DNA from 4 places in the Acidovorax sp. NN32 genome. Region 1 is predicted to be linked to each of the others. Evidence: predicted binding sites of a transcription regulator. Region 1 holds the regulator's gene; each other region holds the start of a gene.
The links. Region 1 encodes LexA, which represses DNA repair genes until DNA is damaged. Its sites were predicted from a motif close to ACTGTATNNNNATACAGT; they were not measured.
Positions count from the first base shown of each region.

Region 2: a site for LexA is predicted at 2,854-2,871, ahead of ACT89O_RS17145 (DNA topoisomerase IV subunit B). Genes of this name have one in related genera too.
Region 3: a site for LexA is predicted at 3,759-3,776, ahead of imuA (translesion DNA synthesis-associated protein ImuA). Genes of this name have one in related genera too.
Region 4: a site for LexA is predicted at 5,591-5,608, ahead of recA (recombinase RecA). Genes of this name have one in related genera too.

Region 1 covers NZ_CP199679.1:3,004,379-3,012,040, forward strand. Annotated here, with positions in the region: gene kdsB (3-deoxy-manno-octulosonate cytidylyltransferase) at 1-191, shown strand, start outside; gene adk (adenylate kinase) at 419-1,075, shown strand; gene ACT89O_RS14005 (DUF6152 family protein) at 1,197-1,667, opposite strand; gene ACT89O_RS14010 (hypothetical protein) at 1,692-2,114, opposite strand; gene ACT89O_RS14015 (asparaginase) at 2,132-3,082, opposite strand; gene lexA (transcriptional repressor LexA) at 3,172-3,846, shown strand; gene ACT89O_RS14025 (hypothetical protein) at 4,020-4,508, shown strand; gene ACT89O_RS14030 (D-2-hydroxyacid dehydrogenase family protein) at 4,690-5,697, shown strand; gene ACT89O_RS14035 (branched-chain amino acid ABC transporter substrate-binding protein) at 5,985-7,112, opposite strand; gene ACT89O_RS14040 (hypothetical protein) at 7,244-7,444, opposite strand; gene ACT89O_RS14045 (hypothetical protein) at 7,443-7,580, shown strand.
Region 2 covers NZ_CP199679.1:3,721,035-3,728,696, reverse strand. Annotated here, with positions in the region: gene dapA (4-hydroxy-tetrahydrodipicolinate synthase) at 1-699, opposite strand, end outside; gene ACT89O_RS17160 (class I SAM-dependent methyltransferase) at 730-1,284, opposite strand; gene ACT89O_RS17155 (hypothetical protein) at 1,364-1,531, opposite strand; gene ACT89O_RS17150 (MFS transporter) at 1,556-2,773, opposite strand; gene ACT89O_RS17145 (DNA topoisomerase IV subunit B) at 2,904-4,886, shown strand; gene ACT89O_RS17140 (lytic transglycosylase domain-containing protein) at 4,926-5,759, shown strand; gene parC (DNA topoisomerase IV subunit A) at 5,756-7,662, shown strand, end outside.
Region 3 covers NZ_CP199679.1:2,595,287-2,602,948, forward strand. Annotated here, with positions in the region: gene ACT89O_RS12160 (CoA transferase subunit B) at 1-440, shown strand, start outside; gene ACT89O_RS12165 (DUF4148 domain-containing protein) at 560-853, opposite strand; gene ACT89O_RS12170 (DUF4148 domain-containing protein) at 936-1,223, opposite strand; gene ACT89O_RS12175 (HD-GYP domain-containing protein) at 1,691-3,001, shown strand; gene ACT89O_RS12180 (IPTL-CTERM sorting domain-containing protein) at 3,011-3,616, opposite strand; gene imuA (translesion DNA synthesis-associated protein ImuA) at 3,804-4,688, shown strand; gene ACT89O_RS12190 (Y-family DNA polymerase) at 4,651-6,204, shown strand; gene ACT89O_RS12195 (error-prone DNA polymerase) at 6,221-7,662, shown strand, end outside.
Region 4 covers NZ_CP199679.1:5,080,238-5,087,899, forward strand. Annotated here, with positions in the region: gene ACT89O_RS23545 (serine hydrolase domain-containing protein) at 1-1,031, shown strand, start outside; gene ACT89O_RS23550 (N-formylglutamate amidohydrolase) at 1,061-1,990, opposite strand; gene ACT89O_RS23555 (Bug family tripartite tricarboxylate transporter substrate binding protein) at 2,112-3,077, opposite strand; gene ACT89O_RS23560 (LysR substrate-binding domain-containing protein) at 3,186-4,163, shown strand; gene ACT89O_RS23565 (helix-turn-helix domain-containing protein) at 4,234-4,464, shown strand; gene ACT89O_RS23570 (Clp protease N-terminal domain-containing protein) at 4,480-5,007, shown strand; gene ACT89O_RS23575 (MarR family winged helix-turn-helix transcriptional regulator) at 5,014-5,526, opposite strand; gene recA (recombinase RecA) at 5,668-6,744, shown strand; gene recX (recombination regulator RecX) at 6,827-7,309, shown strand; gene ACT89O_RS23590 (chemotaxis protein CheW) at 7,343-7,662, opposite strand, start outside.

The DNA of each region.
Region 1 (7,662 bases):
GCTATCGTGCGGGCTTTCTGCGCCAATTTCCTGCCCTGACACCCGCCCCCACCGAGGCGGTGGAAGCGCTGGAGCAACTGCGCGCGCTGTGGCACGGCCACCGCATTGCGGTTCACCTGGCCAAAGCGGCCCCTGGCCCGGGCGTGGATACGCCCGAAGACCTGGAACGGGTTCGCCGCCTTTTCCGATGAGGAGCGGGCCGGTGGCGCGCGCCGCGCCGGTCCGCCGAATGCCCCGGCTATCCTCCCTGCGACACCCCTGCCCAACCCGGTGCAGCATGTAAGTCAGCGCAAGGGAGTCGCATGCTATCCTCGACCGCAACGAGAGCACCGCATCCCGGGCGCACAGAACGGCTTCAGGCGCCCTTCGAACGTCCCCGCCAGCGGCGCCAACCGATTTCTAACCTTCGAGGACTTCCATGAGACTGATTTTGTTGGGCGCGCCTGGCGCCGGAAAGGGCACGCAAGCCACGTTCATCTGCCAGAAGTACGGCATCCCCCAGATCTCCACCGGTGACATGCTGCGCGCAGCCGTCAAGGCCGGCACCCCTCTGGGCCTGCAGGCCAAGGCGGTGATGGATTCCGGCGCCCTGGTCAGTGACGACATCATCATCGGTCTCGTCAAGGAGCGCATCACGCAAGCAGACTGCGCCAACGGTTTCCTGTTCGACGGCTTCCCCCGCACCATTCCCCAGGCCGATGCCATGAAGGCAGCGGGCGTCAAGCTCGACTACGTGCTCGAAATCGATGTGCCCTTTGACGCCATCATCGAACGCATGAGCGGCCGCCGCTCGCACCCCGCCAGCGGCCGCACCTACCATGTCAAGTTCAACCCGCCCAAGGTGGAAGGCAAGGACGACGTGACGGGCGAAGAGCTGATCCAGCGCGAAGACGACAAGGAAGAAACCGTCAAGAAGCGCCTGCAGGTCTACAGCGACCAGACGCGTCCGCTGGTGGACTACTACAGCAACTGGGCCCAGGCCGAACCCGAGCTGGCCCCCAAGTATCGCGCCATCAGCGGCACGGGCAGCGTGGACGAGATCACGGCACGCGCACTGCAGGCACTGGCCAGTTAAGGCACGAGCCTATCGCCCCTTGCAACCAGCGACGCCATGGCAGCAGGGCGTCGCTTTTTTATGCGGTGCAGGGAACAGTTTCAGGTCTTTCGCATGGCTATCCCCGGGCCATACCGATGGCTCAGGCTGGGCTGGAGCGTAAGCCGTAGGCTTTGCCATCCACAAACAGGTATTCCGCCCGCAGCACCGCGTCGCCCTTCTCTTCGCGCAGGGTAAAGCCCACCACCGATACCGCAGTGCCGGGTTTGATCTCCTGCACCTGCCAGGCCTGCATGCGGGTCAGGGGCGCCAGCTCCACCTCCCAGTGGCGGTCTTTGCGGGTAGGCAAAACCGTCTTGGCCAGCAAGGCCTTGCCATCCACGGGGGACGCCTGCGCAGGCACCGCACGCTGGGCCAGATCCGCAGGCAGCTTCAGCTCGGCAGGTGTCTCCAGCTCCAGCTCGGCGTGTGGATTTTGCCAGCGCACTTTGCGCACGGTGCCTTCCAGGTAGATGGGACGGTCGGGGTCAAAACTGCTCCACCCATGGTGGGCACGCGCGCCCCAGGGAATGGCCGTGGCGGCCAGGAGCACGTGGCGGCGTTGCAGGCTCATCGGTTCTCTCCTTGTCATGTCTGATCAGAGGTAAGCAATCCAGCGGCCACACACCACCACAGCCAGCCAGATCACGGTGGAACCCAGCATCTGTACCCGCGCCAGAGCATCCAGGCGAGCCAGGGAACCCCGCCCATGGAACCACGCGGCGTTGCAACCTGCAAGCATTAACAGCAGCATCTTCAAGGTGAATGCGCGGCTGGCGAGCAGTTCGGCAGGCTGTGTGGCAAACATCAAGAGGCCCGACGCCGCCGCCAGGCCAAAACCACACAATGCCAGCGACAGGCTGAGCCGCGCCAAATCCTTGACGGGCAGCGCCGCCCCACGGCCAAACACCCGCAACTCCAGCAAGACCAAGTTGCCCAGCAGCAAGGCAATGCCTACGATGTGCACCACCTCCAGCGCGGGGTAGGCCCACGCATGGGACTTAAGAGCTGCAAAAAACATCGGAGCGGCCTTGTTGCTCAGTGCAGCAGTTCGAGCATCAGCGAGATCCTGGCCTTCAAGGGGGATAGCCCTTTGGAGTCCGGTAATGCGTCCCCCGGCTTGGGCAGCACCTGCCCCTCGGAGCAACGTGTGGTCCGCACCACGCGCACACCCGCCTCCTGGGCACGCAGCAATGCGGCCTCCAGAGCATGGTGGATGGTGCCATTGCCGGTGCAGGCCACCACCAGCCCCTGGACCCCATCTCGCACCAGTGCGTCCACCATGGTTCCCGATGCGCCAGCGTGGCTGATGACCACTTCCACGCGGGGCCAGGCTGCGGCATTCACTACATTTTCAATAGCATTCAATGCCCGAACACCAGGCGCCAGGGGCCAATCCTGCACAAGGCGGACAGCCCCCTCCTCCACCCAACCCAAAGGCCCGGCCTCGCCCGAGTTGAACGCATTCACCCGGTAGGGGTGCACCTTCTGAACCTGCCGTGCCCCATGAATTTCGCCAGCGGCGACCGCCAGCACACCCCGTGCGCCGGGCGTGACCGCCACAGCAACAGCATCCAGAAGATTCTGAGGCCCATCGGGCGTGAGCGCCGTGGCCGGGCGCATGGCACAGGTCAGCACCACGGGTTTCGCGCGGGTGTCCAGCACTTCGTGCAGAAACCACGCCGTCTCTTCCAGCGTGTCGGTTCCGTGGGTAATGACTACACCACGCACCTCGGGATCTTCCAGGTGGTGCGCACAGCGCAGCGCCAGCGCCTGCCACACCTGGCCATCCATGTCCTTGCTGTCGATCTGGGCCACCTGCTCCGCCACCAGCACGCCCCGCGCGGCCTGCTGCAATCCGGGAACAGCTGCAAGCAGCTGCCCGACCCCTACCTGCGCAGCGGTGTAGCCGATGTTGTCGCCAGCCTGCGCGGACGTGCCTGCAATGGTCCCTCCGGTGCCCAAAACCACAATTTTTTGCCCACTCACTTGCGTACTCCGAAAAACTGGTGAAAAATACAGTTACTGGATTAAAAAACAGTTGTCCATCACTGTAGCCGCCTCCACCGGAAACCACCATGCTCGACAACCCGAAACTCACTGCCCGCCAGCAACAAATTCTGGATCTCATCCAGACGGCCATTGCACGCACCGGGGCGCCGCCCACCCGTGCAGAGATCGCTGCCGAACTGGGGTTCAAGTCGGCCAACGCGGCAGAAGAACATCTCCAGGCGCTGGCGCGCAAAGGCGTGATCGAGCTGGTCAGTGGCACATCCCGTGGCATCCGGTTGCGCGGTGACACCGTGCGCTCCATCAATGCAGCGCGCGGCAACCAGTTCAGCCTGCCGATTCCCGGACTCTCACAACTGGTGCTACCCCTGGTGGGACGTGTGGCGGCAGGGTCGCCCATTCTCGCGCAGGAACACGTTGATCAAACCTACAGTGTGGAAAACAGCCTGTTCCATCACAAACCCGATTACCTGCTCAAAGTGCGCGGTATGTCGATGCGCGATGCCGGAATCATGGATGGCGATCTGCTGGCTGTGCAGTCCACCCGCGAAGCCCGCAACGGCCAGATCATCGTGGCCCGCCTGGGAGACGATGTGACGGTCAAGCGCCTGCGCCGTACTGCGACTGCCATCGAACTGCTGCCCGAGAACCCGGATTACCCGGTCATAGTGGTGCAGCCCGGCGAACCCTTTGAGATCGAAGGGCTGGCCGTCGGCCTCATCCGCAACACCATGTTGATGTAGCCACAGCGCTCCATCGCATTCACTCATGAATTAGTTCGTTAGCTGCCGCGCTGCAGGTGGCGGGCGTTTGGCGCACTGGTAAAACCAGTACGCCAGCCCTGCGGTGCCGGTTTACTTTGCAATCCTGCCTATGTCCAACCCCCGACCTTCGGAGTTTTCACATGGGAATTGCCTTGACCACCTTTTCTGCGCTCTCCAGCACTCTGCGTACCCTGACCCACTGGCTCCACACCTTCAAGGAGCCGTCTGCAGCAGACCTGCCAGCGCCCCGCCCCCATCCCGATGACGCGGACCTGGGCCGCAGGCGCGGATCAGCAGGCACTGACAAACCCCGCCATCCATCCAACATCCCCAGCCAACGTCCACCGCGAGGCAACTGGCCCTTTACGGTCAGCCCCCAGACACCACCCACCGGAGCCACCACGCGGTTTGTGGCCACCAATACCGATGCCCGGGCGTTCATACCGCCGCCTGCCGCTACCCGCGTTGCCTGTGGATCATCCAGATTGGCAGACGGCTCAGGCTGCAGGGCTGCCAAGGTCCTGCGCAGGCTCCCCACATCGGGCGGCTCAGGCCGACTGGTGATCGCCGGCCGCATGGCCGATGTGTGCGCCGAGCTGGACCGCCTGGCTGCATCCGAGGCGGCGCTGCAAGCCTGTTGAGCCCAAGGCATGCACCACCCAGCGATCCATTGACTGCTTTGTATATGGAGGATGCCGCCTGATCGCTGTGGACGGCGCTTGTCGAGGTCGCCAACACTCCGTCACCAAAAGCCCCATCCTTTCCTGTGCCAGGGGGCGGTCCGGTATGAAACGACCGGCGTGGCCAAGGCACAATGTCGGGATGAACATTGTGATCCTCGACGACTACCAGGACGCAGTCCGCAAGCTCCACTGCGCATCCCGGCTCGACGCGTACACCGCCAAGGTCTACACCAACACCGTCAAGGGGCTGGGCCAGCTGTCCGTCCGCCTCAAAGACGCTGACATCATCGTGCTTGTGCGGGAGCGCACCCAGATCACCCGTCAACTGGTGGAGAAACTTCCCCGTCTCAAGCTCATCGCGCAAACCGGCAAGATCGGCAGTCACATTGATGTAGCTGCCTGTACGGAACGTGGGATTGCAGTGGCAGAAGGCATAGGCTCACCCGTGGCCCCCGCAGAGCTGACGTGGGCGCTTGTCATGGCCGCAATGCGCCGACTGCCGCAGTACATCTCCAACCTCAAGCATGGCGCCTGGCAACAATCAGGGCTGAAGACGGCGTCCATGCCTCCCAACTTTGGCCTTGGCAGCGTGCTGCGGGGCAAAACGCTGGGTATCTGGGGTTATGGCCGCATTGGCCAATTGGTGGCGGGCTACGGGCGTGCTTTTGGAATGAACGTCCGCATTTGGGGGCGTGAGGCATCACGCGCCCAGGCCTTGACGGATGGATACCAGGCTGCCACCACGCGCGAGGAGTTTTTCTCGCAATGCGATGTGATCTCGCTCCACCTTCGGCTCAACGACGAAACGCGCGGCATCGTCTCACTCGAAGATCTGTCTTGCATGAAGCCCACCTCCCTGCTGGTTAACACTTCGCGTGCTGAGCTGATTGAGACCGATGCCCTGATTGCAGCCCTGAACCGGGGCCGCCCCGGCATGGCCGCAGTCGACGTATTCGAGAGCGAACCCATCCTTCAGGGCCATGCCCTGCTGCGGCTGGAGAACTGCATTTGCACGCCCCACATTGGCTATGTCGAGCAAGACAGCTATGAGCTTTATTTTGGTGCAGCATTCGACAATGTGGTGAATTTCATCAAAGGCACTCCCACCAACATCGTGAATCCAGGCGCACTGCAGGTGCGGCGTTAATCTGGCGCAAAAATCGGGTACATCCATCCTCGCTATTGCGGGAAGCAACAAGACTGGAAGCTCCTGACCTCAGTACGATTGCACCTTCTGCTGCGCCTAGCGCCGGTTTTGGTCATCGCCCGAGTCTTCAACAAGCTCCAGCTCCTGGGCATTGAGCAGCCAAGCAGAACAACCTGCTCACCCCACCTAGCTGCATTTGAACAACAAAAAAAGGGCTTCCCAAAGGAAGCCCTTTTGTTTGGAGCTCTCCAAAGCCAAAAAGACCTTGAAGAGCGAGACCACTCCGATTACAGAGGGGTCTTCTTGCCGTCCTTGTAGACGTACAGAGTGATGGCGGGGTTCTTCATTTCGCCATTGGGTTCAAAAGCGATGGTGGAGGTCACACCCTTGAAGTTGGACTTGGCCAGTTCGTTCACATACACCTTGGGGTCCACGGAGTTGGCGCGCTTCATAGCGTCCACCAACAGGAACGTGGCGTCGTAGGTGTAGGGGCTGTAGACCTGGAACTGGTTGGGGTACTTGGCGTCGTACTTGGCCTTCCAGGCCGTGCCGCCGGGCATCTTGGCCAGCGAAGAGCCGCCTTCAGCACAGATCACGTTGCCCAGGGTCTTGGCACCCGCTGCGAGCTTGGCGATTTCAGACGTGCAGACGCCGTCACCACCGAAGTACTTGACGTTGCCCATGCCCAGTTGTTCCATCTGGCGCAGCATGGGGCCGGCTTGAGGGTCCATACCGCCGTAGAACACGGCATCAGGGTTCTTGGACTTGATGGCCGTCAGGATGGCCATGAAGTCGGTAGCCTTGTCGGTCGTGAACTGCTCGTCCACCACTTTCATGCCCTTGGCAGTGGCAGTCTTCTTGAACACGTCTGCCACACCTTGGCCGTAAGCGGTACGGTCGTCGATGATGGCAACGGTCTTCAGCTTGAGCGTATCCACAGCGTAGAACGCCAGGCCAGCGCCCAGGGCGTTGTCATTGGCGATGATACGGAAGGTGGTCTTGTAGCCAGGCTTGGTCAGGTTGGGGTTGGTCGCAGCGCCCGTCACCATCGGGATGCCGCAGTCGTTGTAGACCTTGGAAGCAGGAATGGTGGTACCGGAGTTGAGGTGGCCGACAACGCCTGCAACTTTGGAGTCGCACAGCTTTTGTGCAGCGGCCGTGCCCTGCTTTGGATCGGCAGCGTCATCTTCAGCTTGAAGTTCGAACTTGATCTTCTTGCCGCCGATGGTGATGCCTTGAGCGTTCAGCTCTTCAATGGCCATGCGGGCGCCATTTTCGTTGTCCTTGCCGTAGTGGGCTTGGGCGCCGGAAACCGGAGCCACATGGCCGATCTTGACCACCTGCTCTTGTGCAGAGGCCACACCAGCAACAGCCGCGATAGCAGCAACCACGGTCAGTTTCAACTTCAATTGCATATCAAATCTCCAGTAAAGATAAACGCTGAGAATCTTCTTGTGTCTCAACGCAGGCGAACATATCGCAATTTACGGGCCAGATCATTAGGGAACACGATTAAACGCGAGAGAAACCACAGGGGAATACCCTGTCATCCCTTTGGCACCGAGGCCGCGCCACTGGCCAGCTCGTCCGCCACCGCCTCGTACACGGCATGCCGGACCACGGATTCAATCTCTTCACGCAGTCGCGGCAGCACCGATCGTGTCTGTTCCTGCACCACGGTGGCGATGGCTTCGCGCAAACGTTGATCCAGCACAACGTCCACACGCTGCATGACCCTGTGCACCATGTACTCCTCCATGCCTTCAGGCAGTGGCCGGGTGAGCTGCGGTCTGGGCGTCTTTGAAGGCCCGAGGGTCGACGCGAGCGATGCAGGCGAAGACGAAGAGGCGGGAGCCGCCACCGCCGCAACGGGAGCCTGGTGAACCAATGGAGCGGGCGCACTCTGCACGGGCGCTGGTGCAGCCGGGCGTGGCGCCATCACAGCAGGCGGGCGGGCACTGGGCA
Region 2 (7,662 bases), 720 kb from region 1:
TGCATCGCCCGCCAGGGCAGCCACACACAGTTCGTGCATGAGGCGCGGGGCGACGTTGGCGGTCACGCTGATGTTGCCGTGGCCTCCGCACAGCATCAGCGCCACAGCGGTCGGGTCGTCGCCCGAATACACACCAAAGCCCTTGGGCACATCGCGGATGAGCCACTGGGCGCGTTCGATATTGCCGGTGGCTTCCTTGATGCCGATGATGCCGGGCACCTGGGTCAGGCGCAGCACGGTGTCGTGTTGCATATCGGCCACCGAGCGGCCGGGCACGTTGTACAGCACGATGGGCAGGTCGCCCGTGGCTTCGGCAATCGCCTTGAAATGCTGGAACTGGCCCTCTTGCGTAGGCTTGTTGTAGTACGGCACGACCTGCAACTGGCTGTCGGCCCCCACGCCGCGCGCGAACTTGGCCAGCTCGATGGCTTCGGCGGTCGAATTGGCGCCACAGCCCGCCATGATGGGCACGCGCTTGGCAGATTGCTCCACGGCCACGCGAATGATCTCGCAATGTTCTTCGACGTTGACGGTGGGCGACTCGCCCGTGGTGCCCACCACGCCGATGCAGTCGGTGCCTTCGGCAATGTGCCAGTCGATCAGTTTGCGCAGAGCCGGGTAGTCCACGCTACCGTCCTCGTGCATGGGAGTGACGAGGGCGACGATGCTGCCGGTGAGAGCGACGGAGGAAGAGGTCATGTCCGCAGTGGTAAACGGTAAAAGAGCATTCTAACTAGCCCACATGGGCAGAAGATGTCGTGAGGGTCCCCCAGGCGGCGGGAGTTCCCGCACGGCCGTGATGCGTTGCACGAAACGGTCGGGGTTTTTTTGGAAGCCGTCTTCATAGGCCAGCGTGCGCAGGCCCGTGCAGGCGGTCAGCAGTTCTCCGGGCTGCAGCAGGAACTCCGGCCGGGCCGGGCGGCCCACGGTTTCGTTGCCGTGTGCAAAGGTCTCGTAGATCAGCACGCCGCCTGGGGCCACGCTCTCCACCAGGGTGGCCAGCAGGGGCCGCCACAGGTAGTTGGTGACCACCACGGCACCAAACTGGCGGCCTGCAAAGGGCCATGGGCCGCTCTCGATGTCGGCCAGTACCAGTTCACCCAGACCCTCGCAAGCGGCCAGGGCCTCGGCAGAGCGGTCCACCCCCACCACGGAGTGCCCCAGGCCGCGCAGCCAGCGCAGGTGGCGCCCGGCGCCGCAAGCCACGTCGAGCACCGTGCTGCCCGGCGCAATCAGGTGGGACCAGCGGCGGACCCAGTCGGAGGGAGCTTCGTTACCGTGCATGTGCTATTGAAAATATAGCTATCAGCGCTTGTCCATCAAGCGCTAGTGGCCAAAAAACTTGAAAGAGGAAGGCGCAGGCTCAGAAGCACGCCCACATCTGGTCGGCCAGCATCACCATGAAGTCCGGCACCGTGTACATGCCAAACACCGCCAGGCACAGCACCACCGCCGTGATCCAGCCAAGCCAGCGCCATACCCGTGGCACGCTGCTGCCGGGCGGGGGGGGGGATGCGCTGACGGTGGGCATGAAGAAGTGCTTTGCAGGGGATGGTCAGGCAGGTTGGGCTGCGCCGCGCTGGATGGGGCTTTCCCGGACCGGCAGGTTTACCAGCCCGGCAAAAACACCCAGGCCGATGGCGATGTACCAGACGATATCGTAGCTGCCCGTCGCGTCATACAGATAGCCCCCCAGCCACACGCCCAGGAAGCTGCCGATCTGGTGGCTGAAGAACACGAAGCCGCCCAGCATCGACAGATGCTGCACGCCAAAGATTTGCGCGATGGTGGCGTTGGTGGGCGGAATGGTAGACAGCCACAGCGTGCCCATCACCGCCGAGAACACATACACCGACAGCGGCGACAGCGGCACCAGCAAGAACACGCTGATGGCCGCAGCCCGCGCAAAGTAGATAAAAGCCAGGATGAACCGCTTGGGCATGCGCTGGCCCAGCGTGCCAGCCACATAGGTGCCCAGCACATTGAACAGGCCAATCAGCGCCAGCGCATAGCTGGCCACCTGGGGCGACAGGCCGTGGTCCTTGAGGTAGCTGGGCATGTGCACGCCGATGAACACCACCTGGAATCCACAGACGAAGTAGCCCGCCATCAACAGGTTGAAACTGGGGTAGCGGAACGCCTCGCCCAGCGCTTGCAGGATCGTCTGCTCGCGCTTGACCGGGGCCGCTCCCGCGAAGTTGGGCTCGCGCAGCCCAAAGGCCAGCGGCACGATGAGCAGCACCATCAAGGACAGCGCCAGCAGCGCCTGCTGCCAACCCAATCCGGCAATCAGCCAGCCTTCCACCGGCACCATGAGGAACTGGCCGAACGAGCCAGCCGCCGCGGCCACACCCATGGCCCAGGACCGGCGTTCGGGTGCAATCTGGCGCCCCAGCACACCGTAGATCACGGCGTAGGTGGTGCCTGCCTGGGCCGCGCCAATCAGCACGCCCGCCGTCAGCGCAAACAGCGTGGGCGTGGGCGACAGTGCCATGCCCGCCAGGCCCAGGCCGTACAGCACGGCACCGCCCATCAGCACGCGGAACGCGCCAAACCGGTCGGCCACCATGCCCGCAAAAATGCCGATCAGGCCCCAGGACAGGTTCTGGATGGCAATTGCCAGTGCGAACGACTGGCGCGTCCAGCCCATCTCCTGGGTGATGGGCAAGAGCCAGAGCCCGAAGCCGTGGCGGATGCCCATCGACAGGGTCACGATGGCCGCGCCGCAGGCCAGCACCTGGAACATGGACAGTTTGGGAGGATTCGTATGCATGCGCAGGAATGTAGCCAGATTGCGTGAAACGTGCTGATACACCGGGGACCAATACAGTTGGTAGCAGGGGCGAAGGTGGGGCTGGTTTTATATCCAGCTATTGCTGCGTTGCCGCACTACAATCCGCCCCATGTCTGCCAAACCGTCTTCTGCATCCGCCAGCGAATATTCCGAAGGCTCGATCCGCGTGCTCAAGGGCCTGGAGCCCGTCAAGCAACGCCCGGGCATGTACACCCGCACCGACAACCCCCTGCACATCGTTCAGGAGGTGCTGGACAACGCGGCCGACGAGGCGCTGGCCGGCCACGGCAAGAAGATCCGCGTCACGCTGCATGCCGACGGCTCGGTCAGCGTGGAGGACGACGGCCGGGGCATTCCGTTTGGCATGCACCCCGAGGAAAACGCCCCGGTGATCGAACTGGTGTTCACCCGCCTGCACGCGGGTGGCAAGTTCGACAAGGGCAAGGGTGGTGCCTACAGCTTCTCGGGCGGCCTGCACGGCGTGGGCGTGAGTGTGACCAACGCATTGGCCACACGGCTGGAGGCAACGAGCTACCGCGAAGGCAAGGCGGCACGCCTGGTGTTCTCGGCCGGTGATGTGATCGAGCCCCTGGTGGCCCGGCCGCTGGAGGCGGGCGAGCGCAAGCAGGGCACGTCGGTGCGCGTGTGGCCCGACGCCAAGTATTTCGAGTCGAGCGTGCTGCCCATGGGCGAGCTCACCCACCTGCTGCGCAGCAAGGCGGTGCTCATGCCGGGCGTGACGGTGCAGCTGGTGAACGAGAAAACCCGCGACACGCAAACCTGGCAGTACAAGGGCGGCCTGCGCGACTACCTCATGCAGACGCTCAACGGCGACCCGGTGATCCCGCTGTTTGAAGGCGAGGGTTTTGCCGACCGCAACAACGAAAGTTTTGCCGAAGGCGAGGGCGCATCCTGGTGTGTCGCCTTCACCGAAGACGGCCAGCCCGTGCGCGAGAGCTACGTCAACCTGATTCCCACGAGCGCGGGCGGCACGCACGAGAGCGGCCTGCGCGACGGCCTGTTCAATGCCGTCAAGAGCTTCATCGAGCTGCACAGCCTGCTGCCCAAGGGTGTGAAGCTGCTGCCCGAGGACGTGTTTGCGCGCGCCAGCTATGTGCTCAGTGCCAAGGTGCTCGACCCGCAGTTCCAGGGCCAGATCAAGGAGCGCCTGAACTCGCGCGACGCGGTGCGGCTGGTCAGCGGCTTCGTGCGCCCGGCGCTGGAGCTGTGGCTCAACCAGCATGTGGAATACGGCAAGAAGCTTGCCGAGCTGGCCATCAAGGCCGCGCAGACGCGCCAGAAGGCGGGCCAGAAGGTCGAAAAACGCAAGGGCTCGGGCGTGGCCGTGTTGCCCGGCAAGCTCACCGACTGCGAAAGCAAGGACATCGCCCACAACGAAGTCTTCCTGGTCGAGGGCGACTCGGCCGGCGGCAGCGCCAAGATGGGCCGCGACAAGGAAAGCCAGGCCATCCTGCCGCTGCGCGGCAAGGTGCTCAACACCTGGGAGGTGGAGCGCGACCGCCTGTTTGCCAACAACGAAATCCACGACATCTCGGTGGCCATCGGCGTGGACCCGCATGGCCCCAACGACACTCCGGATTTGAGCGGCCTGCGCTACGGCAAGGTCTGCATCTTGAGCGACGCCGACGTGGATGGCTCGCACATCCAGGTGCTGCTGCTCACGCTGTTCTTTCGCCACTTCCCCAAGCTCATCGAAACCGGCCACATCTATGTGGCGCGCCCGCCTCTGTTCCGCGTGGACGTGCCTGCCCGCGGCAAGAAGCCTGCGGCCAAGATGTATGCGCTGGACGACGGCGAGCTGACTGCCATCCTCGACAAGTGCTCCAAGGACGGCGTGCCCAAAGAGAAGTGCCAGATCAGCCGCTTCAAGGGCCTGGGCGAGATGAACGCCGAGCAGCTGTGGGAAACCACGCTCAACCCCGACACCCGCCGCCTGCTGCCCGTGCAGCTGGGCGACATGGACTTTGCCGCCACCGAAGGCCTCATCACCAAGCTCATGGGCAAGGGCGAAGCCGCCGCGCGCCGCGAGCTGATGGAGCTGCATGGCGATGCGGTCGAGATCGATATCTGACCGCATCGACGCGCTCCGCCCGGTGTTTGCGATAAAAATATGAATAAAAACAGTGCCCTGCGCTTGTCTGTATTGGGTTTGCTGCTATGTTTTGTGCAGCAAATGGCCCATGCGGACCTGTGGGCGCATGTGGACGAGCGTGGCGTGACGCACTTTGCGGCCGAGCAGGTCGATCCGCGCTACCAGCTGTTTTTTCGCGGCAACGACTTTGACTCCAGCCGCGATGCGCCTGCCACTGCGTTGCCCATGCCCTATGCGCTGCCCGCAGCGGGCGCGCGCCTGCTGGCCTTTTTTGACATCGCCCCCGACTACAAACGCGTCAAACACCACCTGCGCGCTGCGTCCGTCAAACACGGTGTGGACTACGAGCTGCTGCAGGCCGTGATCGCGACCGAATCCGGCTTTGACGCCACCGCCGTATCGCCCAAGGGCGCCGTGGGCCTGATGCAGGTGATGCCTGCCACTGCCAACCGCTTTGGCGTGAGCAGCGACGCCAAGCGCACGGTGGAACAAAAACTGGCCGACCCAGCGGTGAACGTGCCCACCGGCACCCGCTACCTGCGCCACCTGCTGGACCTGTTCCCCGGCCGCATGGACCTGGCCGTGGCAGCCTACAACGCCGGTGAAGGTTCGGTACAGCGCGCGGGCAACCAAATCCCCGCGTACAAGGAAACGCAGAACTATGTGCGCACCGTGCTGGGCCTGTATGCCCAGCTCAAGCCCCCTGCACCCGTGCTGGCACAGCGTGCAGCGCCTGGCCGCGTACGCATGGAGCTCTCGGGCGGTGCCACCAACAGGGGCAACCTGCCGCCCACCCGCGTCGCGCAGACACGCGACCAGAACCTGAATCAAGAACCTGTAGTTAACGAATGAGCGACCAACCGACTTTGGATTTCACCACCGCAGGCGATGACGGGGGCGACTCCCTGGGCCTGGCGGGCTATGCCCAGCGCGCCTACCTTGAATACGCACTGTCGGTCGTCAAGGGCCGCGCGTTGCCCGATGTGTGCGACGGTCTCAAGCCCGTGCAGAGGCGCATCCTGTATTCGATGGACCGAATGGGCCTGGGCTACAGCGGCCCCACGCGCAATACTGCCGCCAAGCCGGTCAAGAGCGCCCGCGTGGTGGGCGATGTGCTGGGCCGCTTCCACCCGCATGGTGACCAGTCGGCCTACGACGCGCTGGTGCGCATGGCGCAGGACTTTGCCCAGCGCTACCCGCTGATCGACGGCCAGGGCAACTTCGGCAGCCGCGATGGCGATGGCGCCGCTGCCATGCGCTACACCGAGGCGCGCCTGTCGCGCATCACCAGCCTGCTGCTCGACGAGATCGACGAAGGCACCGTGGATTTCATGCCCAACTACGACGGCAGCACCGAGGAGCCGCGCCAGTTGCCCGCCCGCCTGCCGTTTGCGTTGCTCAACGGCGCCAGCGGCATCGCCGTGGGCCTGGCCACCGAGATCCCCAGCCACAACCTGCGCGAGATCGCCGACGCCTGCATTGCACTCATCAAGACACCTTCGCTGAGCCAGGACGAGCTACTGGCCATCGTGCCCGGGCCCGACTACCCCGGCGGTGGTCAGATCATCAGCAGCCCCGGTGACATTGCCGATGCCTACCGCAGCGGCCGGGGTAGCCTCAAGGTGCGCGCACGCTGGAAGATCGAGGAACTGGCGCGTGGCCAGTGGCAACTGGTGGTGAACGAGCTGCCACCGGGCGTGAGCACGCAGCGCGTGCTCGAAGAGATCGAGGAAATCACCAACCCCAAAGTCAAGGCCGGCAAGAAGGCGCTGAGCCAGGACCAGACGCAACTGAAGGCCAGCATCCTGGCCGTGCTGGATGTCGTGCGCGACGAATCCAGCAAAGACGCCCCCGTGCGCCTGGTGTTCGAGCCCAAGACGGGCAAGACCCCGCAGCAGGAGCTGATCACCGCGCTGCTGGCGCACACCAGCCTGGAGACCTCGGCCCCGATCAACCTGACGATGGTGGGGCTCGACGGCAAGCCGGTGCAAAAGTCGCTGCGTGTGATGCTGGAAGAGTGGATCGCCTTCCGCCAGACAACGATCACGCGCCGCAGCCAGCACCGCCTGAACAAGGTGCTCGAGCGCATCCACATCCTCGAAGGGCGGCAGACCGTGCTGCTCAACATCGACGAGGTGATCGCCATCATCCGTGCGGCCGAGGAGCCCAAGGCCGCGCTGATTGCGCGCTTCAACCTCAGCGACCGGCAGGCCGAAGACATCCTTGAAATTCGCCTGCGCCAGCTTGCGCGGCTCGAAGCCATCAAGATCGAGCAGGAACTGAAAGAACTGCGCGAAAGCCAGGGCAAGCTCGAAGACATTCTGAACAACCCCGGCTCGCTGCGCCGCACCATGGTCAAGGAGATCGAGGCCGACGCCAAGACGTTTGCCGATGCGCGCCGCACGCTGATCCAGGCCGAGAAAAAGGCTGTGGCCGAAGTGAAGGTGGTGGACGAGCCCGTCACGGTGATCGTCTCGCAAAAAGGCTGGGTGCGCGCTCGCACCGGCCATGGCCACGAGGCTGCCAGTTTTGCCTTCAAGGCGGGCGATGGCCTGTATGGCACGTTTGAATGCCGTACGGTCGATACCTTGCTGGCCTTTGGCAGCAATGGCCGCGTGTACTCGGTGGCGGTGTCATTGCTGCCCGGCGCACGCGGTGACGGCCAGCCGGTGACCACGCTCATCGAGCTGGAAGCCGGCACGCAGCTGCTGCACTACTTTGCAGGGCCCGCCAACGCCACGCTGCTGCTGTCCAA
Region 3 (7,662 bases), 410 kb from region 1:
ACGCTGGCAAGCAGACCGTGACCACCATCAAGGGCTCGTCCATCTTTGGCAGCCATGACAGCTTTGCCATGATCCGTGGCGGCAAGATCAACCTGTCCATCCTGGGCGCCATGCAGGTCAGCGAAAAGGGCGATCTGGCCAACTGGATGATCCCCGGCAAGATGGTCAAGGGCATGGGCGGCGCGATGGACCTGGTGGCGGGTGTCAAGCGCGTGATCGTGCTCATGGAACACGTTGCCAAGAAGAAGGACGGCACCGAAGACCTGAAGATCCTGCCCCAGTGCACGCTGCCGCTGACGGGCGTGGGCGTGGTCGACCGCATCATCACCGACCTTGCGGTGATGGACGTCACCCCCCAAGGCCTGAAGGTGGTGGAACTGGCTCCGGGCGTGACGTTTGATGCTCTGCAAGCCAAAACGGGCGTGACGCTGATTCCTTGACCGTTGTTGGGGGCGTTCCTCAAACGCAAAAAAGGCCGAGGCTCCGTGAGGGGCCTCGGCCTTTTGCTTTCAGCATCAGGCTGCAGCCGTGACAACGACCGCAGTACCTCCCGCGCGAATTACATGGCGCTGAATTCGCCCGAAGGGATCTTGCCAGTGCGCAGGGCTTCAGCAGCCTGGGCGCGCACAGCAGCGCGGTCAGCCGTGGACGTGTAGGTCACCACACGCGAACCAGCGGGCTCGATGCTGCGGGTCTGGGCCACGGTAGCGGCTTCCGCGGCCACTTCGGCACGGGTGCGGTTCGTGTCGAACTTCAGTGCAAATTGCGAACCATCGGCTTCGTCAGCGTGGGCGCCGAAAGCAGTGAAAGCGGCAACAGCGGCGATAGAGAGGAAACGGACAGACTTGTTCATGGTGAAACTCCAGTGAAATTCAAAAAATAGGGACGAGGTACTTGGCAATACGAAAACGTGTGAACCGTGGATTCAACAAGAATCAACCACGTTCACCCGAAGGGATCTGGCCAGCTCGCAGGGCTTCTGCAGCCTGGGCACGCACGGCAGCGCGGTCAGCCGTGGACGTGTAGGTCAACACACGCGAGCCTGCCGGCTCGATGGAGCGGGTCTGGGCAACGCTGGCGGCTTCTGCCTGCACTTCAGCGCGGGTGCGGTTGGTTTCAAATTTGGTAGCGAATTGCGAAGCATCGGCTTCATCAGCCTGTGCGCCGAAAGAGGCGAAAGCGGCAACGGCAGCGATGGAGAGGAAGCGGGCGGTGTTGTTCATGATGAAAATCCTTGGAAGTTAAAAAGCGTCTCAAAAAAGCCGGGTCAAAAAACCATTCCTGAACCGGGTTCGGTGAGTCGCCTTGCGGGTTCGGCTCATCGATGGGTTGAACTGTACGCGGGTGAAGTCCAAAGAAAAACCACCGAGTCGCAAACTAACTGTTCCAGTATTGGAAACAATACCGCCAGAGAATTTCAGGGTTTACCCAAACTTTTAGCCTGAAAAGAAGGCTTGAACCGCTTTTGCATGCAATGAGTGAAGCGTTTATCCGGAATGGTGACCATGGTTGCAGGACGGGCTGAATCGGGTGGTGAATGGCGTGCAGGGAAGTCTCCCGGCCTTGTGAAACACTGGGGGACGGCGACTGGGACTTGATCTGGCTCAAGACTGTGTGTGGCCCGGGTATTTTTAGTGGATGCCCCTCGGGGAGAACGCTCTATAGTCCCGAATAAGCTTTTGTTATCTGCATGACGGACACCCTTGCGCCTGCGGGCATCGACACTTCGGACAGCCCCCACTACTTGCGCGCGTTGACCGACATGGCTGACCGGCGCACGGTGGTTGCTGACGCAGCTATTTACACCGACAAAGGTATCAAGCTGGTCGAAAAAGGCGCGCGCATCGACAGCCGCCTGTATGACCGCCTGGTGCAGCACAAGCTGCGCGAGCCCATTGACCGCCATCTGTCCATCGAGAATCCCGTGGACGTACCCGCTTTGCTCGCGGCGGGGCAGGCCATGAGCGAACAGGAGGTGCTGCCCAACCTGCTGGCAGAAGCCCTCGGCTCGGCTGCCCGGCTGCTGGCGCCGCTGCGCTCGCTGCCCTTGCCTCCATCCATGGCCTGCAAGCTCACCGTGATGCGCGATCAGCGGCCCGGGCTGTTTCAACACAGCCTGCAGATGATGACGGTGGCCGTGTTCCTGGGCATCAAAAGCGGTCTTGCTGAGCGCGACTGCGCCAATCTTGCGGCAGCAGCCTTGCTGCACGATCTGGGTGTGCTGCACATGGATCCGGCCTGGGACGATCCCGACCACAAGGTCGTTGGTGTTCAGCGCAAGCATCTGGTGGCGCACCCCATCACCGCCATGCTCATGATCCGCGATACCCAGGTCTATCCCCGGGCTGTGGATGTGGCGGTGCTGGAACACCACGAGCGCATGGATGGCAGCGGCTACCCGCGTGGCCTGGCCGGTGCGGACATCTCTGTTCTGGGCCGCATCCTGTTGCTGGCCGAGGTGGTGGCGGCGTTCTATGAAAAATACGACGACATGCCCGCGCAGCGCCTGTCGCTGGTGCTGCGGCTGAACCATCGCAAATTTCCATCGGCCCTGGTGGCGCACATCCTGCCCCTGCTGCAGGAAGAAGTCGCCCGGGAATCTGCCCTCATGCCGCTGGGCAACGATGCCTCGCGCCAGATCGACCTGCTGGCCGAAGCTTTTGAATGCTGGGATCAGCTCAAGACCGCACTGCCTCCCGAAACCAGTGTCAAGGCACTGCCGGGAAGCGCCTTTGTGTTCCTCGATGCGCGGCTGCTGGCTTTGCAAAAAGCCTTGCTGGAGGCCGGTTCACACCCTCGGCAGCAGGGTGAACTCATGACCCAGTTGCAGGGCGATGCTATTGGGATGGCTGAAGTGGCGCTGGTGGGGCGCGAGGCGCTGTGGCAGCTGCAAAGTATTGTGAATGCCAGCTATCGCCGCTGGCCGCAGCTGGCAGACCGCGCCACCCCTGCGGATGCAGCGGTGGCGGATTGGTGTGATTGGGCAGTGCGGAAGCTCTGAAAAGGGTGGTCAGCCCACCCGGCTTCGCTGCCAGAACCGATGGTGCATCGCCCAGCCAGCCATGAGCACCGCGAGGACCAGCAGCCCCCATTCAGACAGCGTCGGAATGGATGCTGGCGGCGCGATGCCGATGTGGACCGTGAATGAATCCGCTGTCGGGCCCGTGCCCCAGGTCCAGAGATAGGTGCCCGGTGTGAGCCCCAGGCTGGCCAGCGAGGTCGCAGTCCAGGTGGCCGAGGACGTGAGCGCAGAGCCCGAGACGTAGCCTGCCGGGGCGAAGACGAAACCGGGCATTGTGCTGTCCAGGCCCACCATGTCGCCAGATCCTGCATTCGCCCCGACAGGGCCTCCGCCTCCGAACGCTGGTGGGCCGGATATCCCCAGGTAGGCGTCCACGGTGCCAGCCGTGCCGGTGAAGACCAACCCAGCCGAAGCAATGACCCCGGGGGACAGAGGCCCGCTGCCCGCAGGCGAGAGGGCCCCCAGATTCATGCTGCCACTGCCACTGGCGACCACATTGCCACCGCTTTCAAAAAAGTAGAGCGTATAGGCCGCGAACGTGTTGCCGGACAGGAGCAGCAACAGGGCGACTGCTGCCGATTGGATTGTTTTCATTCAACGGACCCTCTCTTTTTTGTCCTGCCTATTGTAGGGAGCGTGGTGTGCGTTGGCCCAGTTTTATAGGGCCTGGGACGCGTTGCCTCCAAAAACCCCTCACCCCAAAGTCTTCTCCGCCAGTTGCCCCGCTGCTCGAAATACTGGTTATATTTACAGTATTCATATTGTTCTTCTCGTCTTCGCCATGCCTGCGCTACGCCACTCCCTGGGGGTTGTCGCGTCCGATCTGCCATTGACCGTGCCCGGTGTCTGGCATGCGGACGCATTGGGTGCGGGCCAGTTGCAGGTGCAGTCCACCGGTTATGGTCCTCTGGATGCGCAGTTGCCCGGTGGGGGCTGGCCGGTGGGGGCGTTGAGCGAGGTGCTGCAACCCCTGGCGGGCCTGCACGAATGGCAGCTGGTGCTGCCTGCCCTGGTACAGGCCACTGCCCCGCGCTCGGGGGCGGTGGTGGTGGTAGCGCCGCCTTGCGAGCCTTTTGGACCGGCGCTGCAGGCCCAGGGCTTGTCAGCCGAGCGGCTGTGTGTGGTGCGGGCCGATGCCGCCGCTGCGCTCTGGGCGGCAGAGCAGGCGTTGCGTTGCCGGGAGGTTCTGGCCGTGATGGCCTGGCTGCCGCAGGTGCAGTCCGCAGCCCTGCGCAGGCTGCAACTGGCAGCAGCGCAGCAACGTCAACTGCTATGGGTGTTTCGCCCGGCCAGTGCTGCGGCGCAGGCCTCACCAGCCTTGCTGCGGCTACAGGTGCAGGGGATGGCCATGCCGGGAGGTGTATGCACAGTCCCCGGGATGCAGGTGCACATTCTCAAGCGCCGGGGGCCGCCCCTGGCGCAAGGGCTGGATCTGCCGGGCTGTCATCCCCGGCTGGCCCAGGTGCTGGCGGCCCAGGCCGGGCGCCGGCGTGCAGCGCAGGTGGATGCTGGTAGCACCTTGGTGGCAGGTCGCCTTGCTGCGGCAGCCAAGGCATCGGGGGCGTTGCCCATGCGCCCTTCATTGGAGCTGCTGGTGCCGTTGGGGGCGGGGCCAGAGGGGAGGGCGCATGCACTGGATCGCGCTGCCATTGCCCTGGTGCGATGAGGCATCCGCACCGCCTGCAGGGGTTGTGCACACCGCTGCGGCAGGCTGGTGGGCCCTGCGTTTTACCCCGCGTGTGGCACTGGTGGATGCAGAGGCCGTGCTGCTGGAGGTGTCCACCACCGAGCGGCTGTGGGGCGGGCGCGAAGTGCTGCTGGCCCAGGTGCTGCAGGCCTGGGCCTGGGCCGGGGCATCTGCCAGGTGCTCCGCCCCCCCCGCTGCCCAGGTCGCTGGCGAGTGTGGGCCTGCAGGGGAAGGGACGGCGGCGGGCGCACAGCCGACGGGCGCACCCGTGATCTGGGGCAGTGGCCCCACCGCCCTGGTGGCGCAGGCCCGGCTGCGTATGGCGTTGGCGGGGCAGGCTCTCCCTGCACAGGGGCCGCTGAGCCTGCCTCTGCACACACTCACAGCCTTGCGCCCGCATGTGGCCAGCCTGGAGCGCATGGGCTGCCGCACCTGGGGGGCACTGCGGGCGCTGCCCCGCGCCGGGGTGTCGCGGCGTTTTGGTGCGGCGGTGCTGCGGGTGCTGGACCAGGCCCTGGGAGATGCCCCCGAGGCCCACGCCTGGCTGGAGCTGCCCGAGCAGTTTGTGCTGACGGGCGAGTTGCCTGCGCTGGCAGAGTCGGCCGATGCGCTGCTCTGGAGCGCCAGCCGCTGCCTCACGGCCTTGCAAGGCTGGCTGCAAGCGCGGCAGCAGGGCGTGCTGGGCCTGGAGCTGGCCTGGCGCCATGACCTGCGGCGCATCGATGGTGTGGCCATCGCCCCCACGCAGGCGCTGCAGGTGCGCACGGCGCAGGCCACGCAGGACATGGGGCATCTGCGGCGCCTGTTGTCTGAAAATCTGGCGCGCACCACGCTGGCCGCGCCGGTCAATCAGATCACGCTGCGTTTGCTGGAGGCGGCCCCGCTGCCACACCGCAGTGCGAGCCTGCTGCCGCCTGACCATCTGGGCGGCGCAGACCCTGCTGGCGCCCAGGGCGAGGCTTTACACCAGTTGCTGGAGCGCCTGTCAGCCCGCCTGGGAGCAGACCATGTGCAGGCCCCGGTGCTGCAGGCCGACCACCGCCCCGAATGCATGCAGCAGTGGCGCCCGGCGGCCGAGGTGCTGCGCGTGACGGCGGCGGCCGCAAAGCACGCTGCAGCCCGGAATGCCTCCGTCAGTGTTGCCAAGACGGCGCTGGATGCAGCCCCCGATGCCCTGCTGCTGCCCACCTGGCTGCTGAACCCGCCCCGGCGGCTGGCGGTGCAGGGCAACCGCCCCTGCCACCACGGCCTGCTGCGACTGCTGGCCGGGCCCCACCGCTTTGAAGCGGGCTGGTGGTCTGCGGCCGGGGAGGGCGCAGGCCCGGCCCCCGGTGAAGGTGCCCTGGCCTTGCGCGACTACTTTGTGGCGCACAACGATGTGGCGGGGCTGGTGTGGGTGTTCCGCGAGCGGCTGGCGCCGGTGCCGTCCGTGTCGGATGGTCCCCCTGTCGCCGTGCGGCCCCATCGCTGGTTCCTGCATGGGGTGTTTGGGTGATGTCTGCGGAGGCTCCATGGGCCTGACACCTTCCTCTGCATCGCCTGCACAAGCCACCGTGCTGCCGGGCTATGCCGAGCTGCACTGCCTGTCCAACTTCAGCTTCCAGCGTGGTGCATCGCATCCACAGGAACTCGTGAAGCGCGCGCTGGCGCTGGGCTACCAGGCCCTAGCGCTGACGGACGAATGCTCGGTGGCGGGTGTGGTGCGCGCTTGGGAGGCCGCCAAGGAATGTGGTTTGCACCTCATCGTGGGCAGCGAGTTTTTGTGGGGTGACGACCTGCGGCTGGTGGCCCTGGCGCGCGATGCCGAGGGCTGGGGCAATCTGTGTGAGTTCATCACCGCGGCCCGTGCGGTCGCATCCAAGGGGCAGTACCACGTGGGCCCTTGCAGCCCCTGGGGATTGCTGCAAGGGTGCGAATTGCTGCTGGCGCCTATCCGGCAACGCTTTGATGCTTCTGATTTGATAGCTGTTAGCGCTTTTCTATCCAGCGCTAGAGGCCAATTTGACTCAAATTTTGATGGCCATATCTGGTTGGCGGTCGAACTGCACCTGGCCCCGGACGACAGCCTGTGGCTGGCCACGCTGCAGCGTGTGGGTGCGGCGCTGGGCTTGCCGCTGGTGGCAGCGGGCGATGTGCACATGCACGCCCGTTCGCGCAAGCCGCTGCAGGATGTGATCACCGCCGTACGCCTGGGCCGCAGCGTGGGCGAATGCGGGTTTGCGCTGCAGCCCAATGCCGAGCGCCATCTGCGCCGGCGCGTGCGGCTGGCGGGCGTCTATCCGCCCGAGTTGCTGGACGCCACGCTCACCGTGGCGGGGCGCTGCACGTTCACCCTGGACGAAATCAAGTACCAGTACCCGCTGGAGACCGTGCCCGCTGGCATGACCCCCGCGCAGGCCCTGGCCTGGCTGGTGCAGGTGGGCGTGCAAGGCGTTTACCCGCAGGGCGCGCCACAGAAGGTGCAGGCGCAGATCCGCAAAGAGCTGGACCTGATCGCACACTGCCAGTACGAGATGTACTTCCTCACGGTGCACGACATCGTGCGCTACGCGCGCAGCCAGGGCATCCTGTGCCAGGGGCGTGGCTCGGCCGCGAATTCGGTGGTCTGCTACATGCTGGGCATCACGGCCGTGCCGCCCGAAAACTCACACCTGCTGTTCGAGCGCTTTATCAGCAAAGAGCGCAAGGAGCCGCCCGACATCGACGTGGACTTCGAGCACGACCGGCGCGAGGAGGTCATCCAGTACATCTACGAAAAATACGGCCGCGAGCGCGCCGCCATCGCGGCCGTGGTTACCACCTACCGCACGCGCAGCGCACTGCGCGATGTGGGCAAGGCGCTGGGCGTGGCGCCGTCCTTGGTCGATGCCTTTGCCAAGGACCACCACTGGTTTGACGAGCAGTTTGCCACCGACCGGTTGCAGGAACTGGCTGAAAGCCTGGGGGCACCGCT
Region 4 (7,662 bases), 2.1 Mb from region 1:
TGGTGTCCCAAGGCGTTGTGGGTGCGGCCACCGGCTGGACGGATTCCACGCGCGCCCAGGTGGCGGTGGCCGGGCTGCGCAGGTTGGGCGGCACCGCCGCGCTGGAGCGCGGCGACCTGATGGCAATTGGCTCCAACACCAAGGCCATGACGGCGTGTGTGGCCGCCAGCGTGGTGGACCAGGGCCTGCTGCGCTGGGACAGCACGCTGGCGCAGACGCTGCCCGGATTGGCCCGCGAGGCCCTGCCCGCCTACCAGGGTGTCACGCTGCGGCAATTGCTGGACCACCGTGCGGGTGTGATGGCATTCAACAAACCGGAGGATGTGGCGATGTTCCTCGGCGAAGTGGGCACCGACGTGCTCACCCGACTGCAAGAGCCCGCCGAAGTGGAGGACTTCTTCCTGCAGTGGCTGCTGCGCCAGGCCCCTGTCCGGGGCACGGGGGCCGACCCGGATTTTGCGTACTCCAACGCTGGCTATGCGCTTGCGGCCCGCATGCTGCGCGCCGCCACGGGGCAGGACTGGGCAGACTTGCTGCGCCAGCGCGTGGCCCAGCCGCTGGGCATCTCCCTGTTCGTCGGCGAGCCTTTGCGAAGGGGTAGCGACCAGCCCGCAGGCCATGCACTGGAAGGTGGGCAACTACAGCCCCAAAGCTTGGCCGGGGCGCCCGAGCGCGCATGGCTGGAAATCCTGAACCCAGCCGGCGCCGTGAGCCTGACCGCGCGGGACGACGCCCTGTGGCTGCAATGGCACCTGCACGCCCTCAGGGGTGACGCCACGCCCCTGCCCCGCAGTTACCTGCAGGGGCTGCAAGAGCTGGCACGCGCTCCTGCAAACCGCTATGCGCTGGGGTGGATCACGCACGCCATGCAGGGCGCAGGCTGGCTGTTGCACACGGGCGAAACCGGCGGGTTTCAGGCGTTGTCGCTGGTGGCAATGGACGGGTCGCGCGCCGCCTTTGCGCACAGCAACATCGCCACCGAGGACAGCATCGCGCTGCTGTACGAAAGCGTTTCTGTACTGCTGGCCTGAGAAGCGTTTCTGAAAGCGGCTCGCCCCCGTCAGCGCGGATCGTGCGCGAGCAGCCTGCGCACCAGCGCCTGCAGGTCGGCCTGCAGCCGTGCCATGCCCTCGGGCACCTGCGCCAGCGTGCGCTCGTCCATATAGAGCTTGCGGTTGATCTCGACCTGGATGCTGTGGCGGTGCTGCGCAGGGTTGCCATAGCGGCGCACCAGCTCCACGCCTTTGTAGGGGTGGTTGTATTCCACGCTGTAGCCACACGCGCGCAGGTGATCGCAGATCAGTGCGGACAGCGCGGGGCTGGCCGTGGTGCCGTCGCGGTCGCCCACCACGAAATCGGCGTGCTTCAGCCCCGGAAACTCGGTGGCAAAGCGCCCGGCCACGGCGGGCATGGAATGGCAGTTGAGGTGGATGCTGTAGCCGTGGCGCGCATGGGCGGCATCGATGGCCTGGGCCACTGCCGCGTGGTAGGGGCGCCAGCATTGGTCGATGCGCGCACGCACTTCGGCCACGGTGAGCTGTCGGTGGTAGATGGGCTCACCCTCGTCGGTGAACTTCCAGATCAGGCCCTTGCCCAGGCGCACCTTGCTGAGCACCTTGGGGTCGGTGGAAATGGGGTCGGTCCATTCTCCGTCGATCAGGCTGGTATCCAGCTCGGTGGTGTCGCGGTTGGCATCCAGGTAGATGCGGGGGAAGTGGGCCTCGACCCAGGCCACGCCCAGCGCCGGGGCAAAGGCGTAGATTTTTTCGACGTGGGTGTCCTCTGCCCTGCGCAGGGTGGCCAAGGCGAGGGCGGAGCCAAAGTCGGCGGGGTACTGAGTGCCGCTGTGGGGAGAGTCAAGCACCAGCGGTGTACTGCCGGACACCGCAGTGACGGTGGCAGATGGTTGCGTGGCCTGCCCGGGTGAACCGGTGGCTCCCGGTTGGGCGTGCTGAAAGCGGTGGTGGATCAGTTTCAAGGCTGAATGCATAGGCAGAGTGTGCGCAAAATGGGGCGGCTGGCCTAGCCGTCCAGACCGGGCGAAGACCATGGTTATCCCTGTGACGGTCTTCCTCGGCTATGGCCGCCGGGCCCGCGGGCCCGGTGTGGGTTCAATCGAGCACCACCTTGGCGTAGGCGGCAACACCCTTCATTTTCTCGATCTCACGGGCGATCTGTGCGGTGAATTCCTTCGAGGTTGTACCGGAGGGGTACAGGCCCTGACCCGCCAGGCGCTCGCGCACGGCAGGTTCCTTGAGGGCCTGGGCCACGGCCTGCTGGATGCGGTCTATGGCCGCGGCGGGCGTCCCCGCCGGGGCCACCATGCCAAACCAGGAGGGCTCGTTGGCCTGTTTGTAGCCCACCGCAGCATAGGTGGGCACATCGGGCAGGACTTCCAGCCGCACCGGCCACGACACGGCCAGCGCCCTGAGCTTTCCAGCCTTGATGTGGGGCAGCGAGGAAGCCACCTGGTCAAAGTACACCCCCACCTGGCCAGCCAGCACGTCGTTGATGGCCGGACCCGCACCGCGGTAAGGGATGTGAACCATGGAGACACCTGCGCTGCGCTTGAACAGCTCGCCCCACATGTGTCCGATGGTGCCGTTGCCCGGAGTGGCATAAGCCACTTTGCCGGGGTTGGCCTTGAGATAGCTCACCAGCTCGGCCAGGTCTTTGACGGGCAGGACGGCCGGGTTGACCACCACCACGCCGGGCGCTTTCACGATCTCGGTCACGCCCACAAAGTCCTTGATCGGATCGTAAGGCAGCTTGCTGTACACGGCGGGGTTCACGCCGTGGGTGGACAGCGTGGCCACGCCCAGGGTCAAACCGTCCGCAGAGGCCCGCGCCACTTCAGCCATGCCGATGGAGCCGCCTGCGCCGCCCCGGTTTTCCAGCACCACGGGCTGCTTGAGGATGCGGGCCAGTGACTCCTGCAAGCTGCGGGCGGTGATGTCGGTAGCCCCGCCGGGGGGAAAGGGCACGATGATACGCAGAGGCCTGGCCTCTTGCGCCAAGGACATTCCAGGAACGAAAGATACAGCGGCCAGCGCTGAAAGCATGTGACGGCGTTGCATGGGTTCTTCTCCTATAAGGAGCCACAAGGTTAAGTGAGGCATACACAGCCGCCAAGCAATGGATACGCCTGATAACATTCCATTCTGGAATGATTAAATCCAACAACCATGTCCTCCCTTCGTCGGCTGTCGCCCCCTTTGCACCTATTGCGCGCGTTTTCCATGGTCACGCGGTTTGGCAGCGTCTCGCGCGCTGCCGAGGCCTTGCACCTCACGCAAAGCGCGGTCAGCAAGCAGGTCAAGGAGCTGGAGGGCTGGGTGGGCGTGGCATTGTTTGAGCGCAGCCGCAAGCGCTTGGCGCTGACGCCCGCGGGCGAACGCTACGAGAAAGCCGTGCGCGCGGTGCTGGCGCAGCTGGAGGCCGCCACCCTGGAGCTGATCACCAGCGACGACGGTGGCGGGGCGCTGCACCTGTCCAGTCTGCCCACGTTTGCGGCCAAGTGGCTCATCCCGCGCCTGCCGCAGTTCCAGCAGCTGCACCCGCAGGTCACTCTGCACTTCGTGCCCTACGTGCACAGCTACGACTTCGAGCGGCCCGAGCTGGACTGCTCCATCCTGTTCGGTGAAGGCCACTGGCCCGGCGCACACGCGCACTACATCACGGGCAACGAGGTGGCCTTGATCGCCCCGCGCACCCGCGTGGCCGACTGGACCATCGACACGCCAGGCGATGTGGCCCACCACACACTGATGCGCCACGTGACGGTGCCCGAGGCCTGGCTGCGCTGGAGCGAGACACACGGGGTGGAGGCCCTCATCGACCCGCTGGCCGGGCCGCAGTTCGACCAGTTCCAAACCATGATCCGCGCGGTGATGGCCGGCATGGGCCTGGCGCTGGTACCGCGCTGCTTGGTGCAGGATGAAATCACGGCGGGCCTGGTGCGCGAGCCCCTTGCCGACCATCCGCTGCGCGGCGGCTTCCGCAGCGACATGGGCTACTGGTTTTGTTACCCCGAGGGCCGCACGCAGCTGCAGGCGCTGCAGTGCTTTCGACAGTGGTTGCTGGCGTGTGAATCGCCCGGGGGTGAGACAGTGCTTTCGCCACCCACACCGGGTGCAGGGCCGATCGCGCTCGTTCCGCGGTGACGCCTTGCTGTGAACAGGCCGTCGTCAACATGGGTTGACGATAGAGCTATTCGTCAACTATAGTTGACGAATGCAAGCGCCACCCGCACTCCCCTCACCCGACAACCCCGAGGCCGCGCTGGCTGCCGTAGTCGCCTTGCGGCTGATGGCCGACCGGCTGGAAGCTGCCGCCGTGGCTGCGGCGCTGGAGCAAGGGTGGTCGTGGGCACAGATTGCCCAGGCCCTGGGCGTGAGCAAGCAGGCAGCGCACAAGCGCCTGTCACCCCACATGCCCCAGGCCCCACAGCGCCCCCGTTCTTGAGAAGGAGTTATCACCATGTTTCGCCAATTGCAGCACCGCTTCCAGAGCATGCGCACCCTGAGCCGCCTGTGCACCGGCGCCGAGGCACATGCCCGCGCAAGCGGCCAAGCCGCACCGGGGGCAGAGCATTTTTTGCTGGCCGCCATCGACCTTCCCGATGGGTCGGCCCGGCGTGCGCTGGAGAGCATGGGCGTCGCACCCGCCGCCGTGCGGGATGCGATCGAGCAGCAGTACCGCGATGCGCTACGCAGCGTGGGGCTGGATGCAACCCTGCCGCAGGCGCCAGCCCTCGCGCCACCGGCCCCGGGCCTCTACCGGGCACAGCCATCGGGCCAGGAGGTCATGCAGACGCTGGCGCGCTCCCGCAAGAGCCAGGGCGGCCCCCTTCTGGGCGCCCACGTGGTAGCAGCGGTGGCCACCATGCCGCACGGCGTGGCGGCACGCACGCTGCGTGCCATGGGCATTGACGCTGACCAGCTGGTGGCAGTGGCGCAGGCCCAGGTGTCAACGGCAACAGCAACCGCAACGGGTACAGCCGACTAGCCGGGTTCAGCGCATCAACATGCCCGCCCCATCGCCGCCCGCATAGGCTTCCAGCCCAATCGCTACCACAGTGGCCACGTCATGGCCCACTTCGGCCCGGAACTCGGCCTCCGCCTGCGCCACAGCATCGCGAAACGCCTGCAGCCAGGCCAACCCCGTGGACGTAAAACACACGCGGCGGGCGCGCGCGTCCAGCGGGTCGGCCTCGCGCGTGACCAGGCCCCAGGCCTCGCACTGGTCCACCAGGTTGGCCATGGCCTGCTTGGTCATGCCCGCGCGCTGGGCCAGGTCGGTCAGTCGGTCGCCCTGCAAGGCCAGGTGCCGGGTGATGTGCACATGCGCGGCCGTCACCTGGTCGCGCGCCGCCAGGTTGGACAGCGCCAGCGGCACCTCCACGTTGTGCGCCATGAGCTGCAGCACGCGCGCGTCAAAACGCCGCATGGCGTGGCCGAAGAGGCGACCCAGGTGGGTCTGGCGCCAGCCGTCTTCGACAGGGGATGGAAGGGGCGAATCAGGCATCACCGAATTGTCAGGCAAACTGACCAAATTATCCTTGAAGACCTTGCAACAGCTCGCATAAACTACTGTTCAAGCATCCAGCCTGTGATTAACCGCAGAGCGATGCAAGCATCCAACCTGTTGTTTTTCAAGGAGTTTCTCATGGACGTCGCAGTCAAAGGCACCAACCCCGCATTGCCCGTGAACACCGAAAAGGCCAAGGCCCTGGCCGCTGCGCTCGCCCAGATCGAGAAGCAGTTTGGCAAGGGCACGATCATGCGCCTGGGTGAAGGTGAGGTGATCGAGGACATCCAGGTTGTCTCCACCGGCTCGCTGGGCCTCGATATCGCGCTGGGCGTGGGCGGCCTGCCCCGTGGCCGTGTGGTCGAGATCTATGGCCCGGAATCGTCGGGCAAGACCACGCTCACGCTGCAGGTGATTGCCGAGATGCAGAAGCTGGGCGGTACCTGCGCGTTTGTGGATGCCGAACACGCGCTGGATGTGCAGTACGCCCAGAAGCTGGGTGTGCAGCTGTCCGACCTGCTGATCAGCCAGCCCGACACCGGCGAGCAGGCGCTGGAAATCGTGGACAGCCTGGTGCGCTCCGGCGCCGTGGACCTGATCGTGGTGGACTCGGTGGCTGCGCTCACGCCCAAGGCCGAAATCGAAGGCGAGATGGGCGACGCCCTGCCCGGTCTGCAAGCCCGCCTGATGAGCCAGGCGCTGCGCAAGCTCACCGCCACGATCAAGAAGACCAACTGCATGGTCATCTTCATCAACCAGATCCGCATGAAGATCGGCGTGATGTTCGGCTCGCCCGAAACCACCACCGGCGGTAACGCGCTCAAGTTCTATGCCTCCGTGCGCCTGGATATCCGCCGCACCGGCACCATCAAGAAGGGCGACGAAGCCATCGGCAACGAAACCAAGGTCAAGGTGGTCAAGAACAAGGTGAGCCCACCCTTCAAGACGGCCGAGTTCGACATCCTGTTCGGCGAGGGCATCAGCCGCGAGGGCGAAATCATCGACATGGGCGTGACCGCCAAGATCGTGGAAAAGAGCGGTGCCTGGTACGCCTACAACGGCGAAAAAATCGGCCAGGGCCGCGACAACGCGCGTGAGTTCCTGCGCGAGAACCCCGACCTCGCCCGCGAGATCGAGAACAAGGTGCGCGAAGGCCTGGGCATTGCGCTGCTGCCTGGCGCACTGCAGGCCCCTGCCGCCACTGCGGACGAGTGAACTCCGAAGTTTCAAGCAAAATTGGCTGCTAGCGCTTGATTGGCAAGCGCTAGCAGCTATCAAATTTGAAGCAAATAGATTCATGGGGTTCACCACGCTCTCGCTCAAGGGCCGGGCCCTGCGCCTGCTAAGCCAGCGGGAGCATTCCCGCAGCGAGCTGGCCGCCAAGCTGGCGCCCCATGCAGAGAGCCCCGAGGAGCTGGCCGCCCTGCTGGACCTGCTGGTGGAGCAGGACTGGCTGAGCGACCAGCGCGCGGCCCAATCCCTGGTGCACCGCCGTGGCCCCCGCCTGGGTGCAGCCCGCCTCGTTCGGGAACTGCGCAACCGGGGAGTGGCCGATGAGCTGGTGCGCGAGGCCACGGCCCCGCTGCTGACCACCGAGGTGCAGCGTGCCCGAGAGGTATGGCAGCGCAAGTTTGGCCAGGTGCCGCTGGACATGAAAGAACGCTCGCGCCAGGTCCGCTTCCTGATGGCACGCGGCTTCACGATGCATGCCATCCAGAAAGCCATTGGTGGCGATACGGACGGCGACACGAATGACGAGGACCCTGGCGGCGCCACCTGACCCAACCGGGCAGCGTCCACAGACCAGGCCCGGTCAGCGCTGTGTTGTCAACTCTGCAGAGGTACTGCTGGCTGAGGGTGCCGCAAGCACCTCGGGTGGCAAGGGTACCCACCGGGCATCCAGGCCATTGGGGTCCACCACATACACGATGGCCTGGCCCGAGCCTCGGTCGCTCAGGATGCCCGTGATCCATGGGGCATGTGCGGACACGCTGCCCGGCACAGGGTGCACGCTGTCCTGCGACACCACGCCCACCAGACGCTCCACCAACAGCACCACCGGGCGGCCCTGGCTCTTGACCACGACCGCCACGGCCCGCCGAGGGTCGGCCAATGCAGACAGGCCCGCAATGC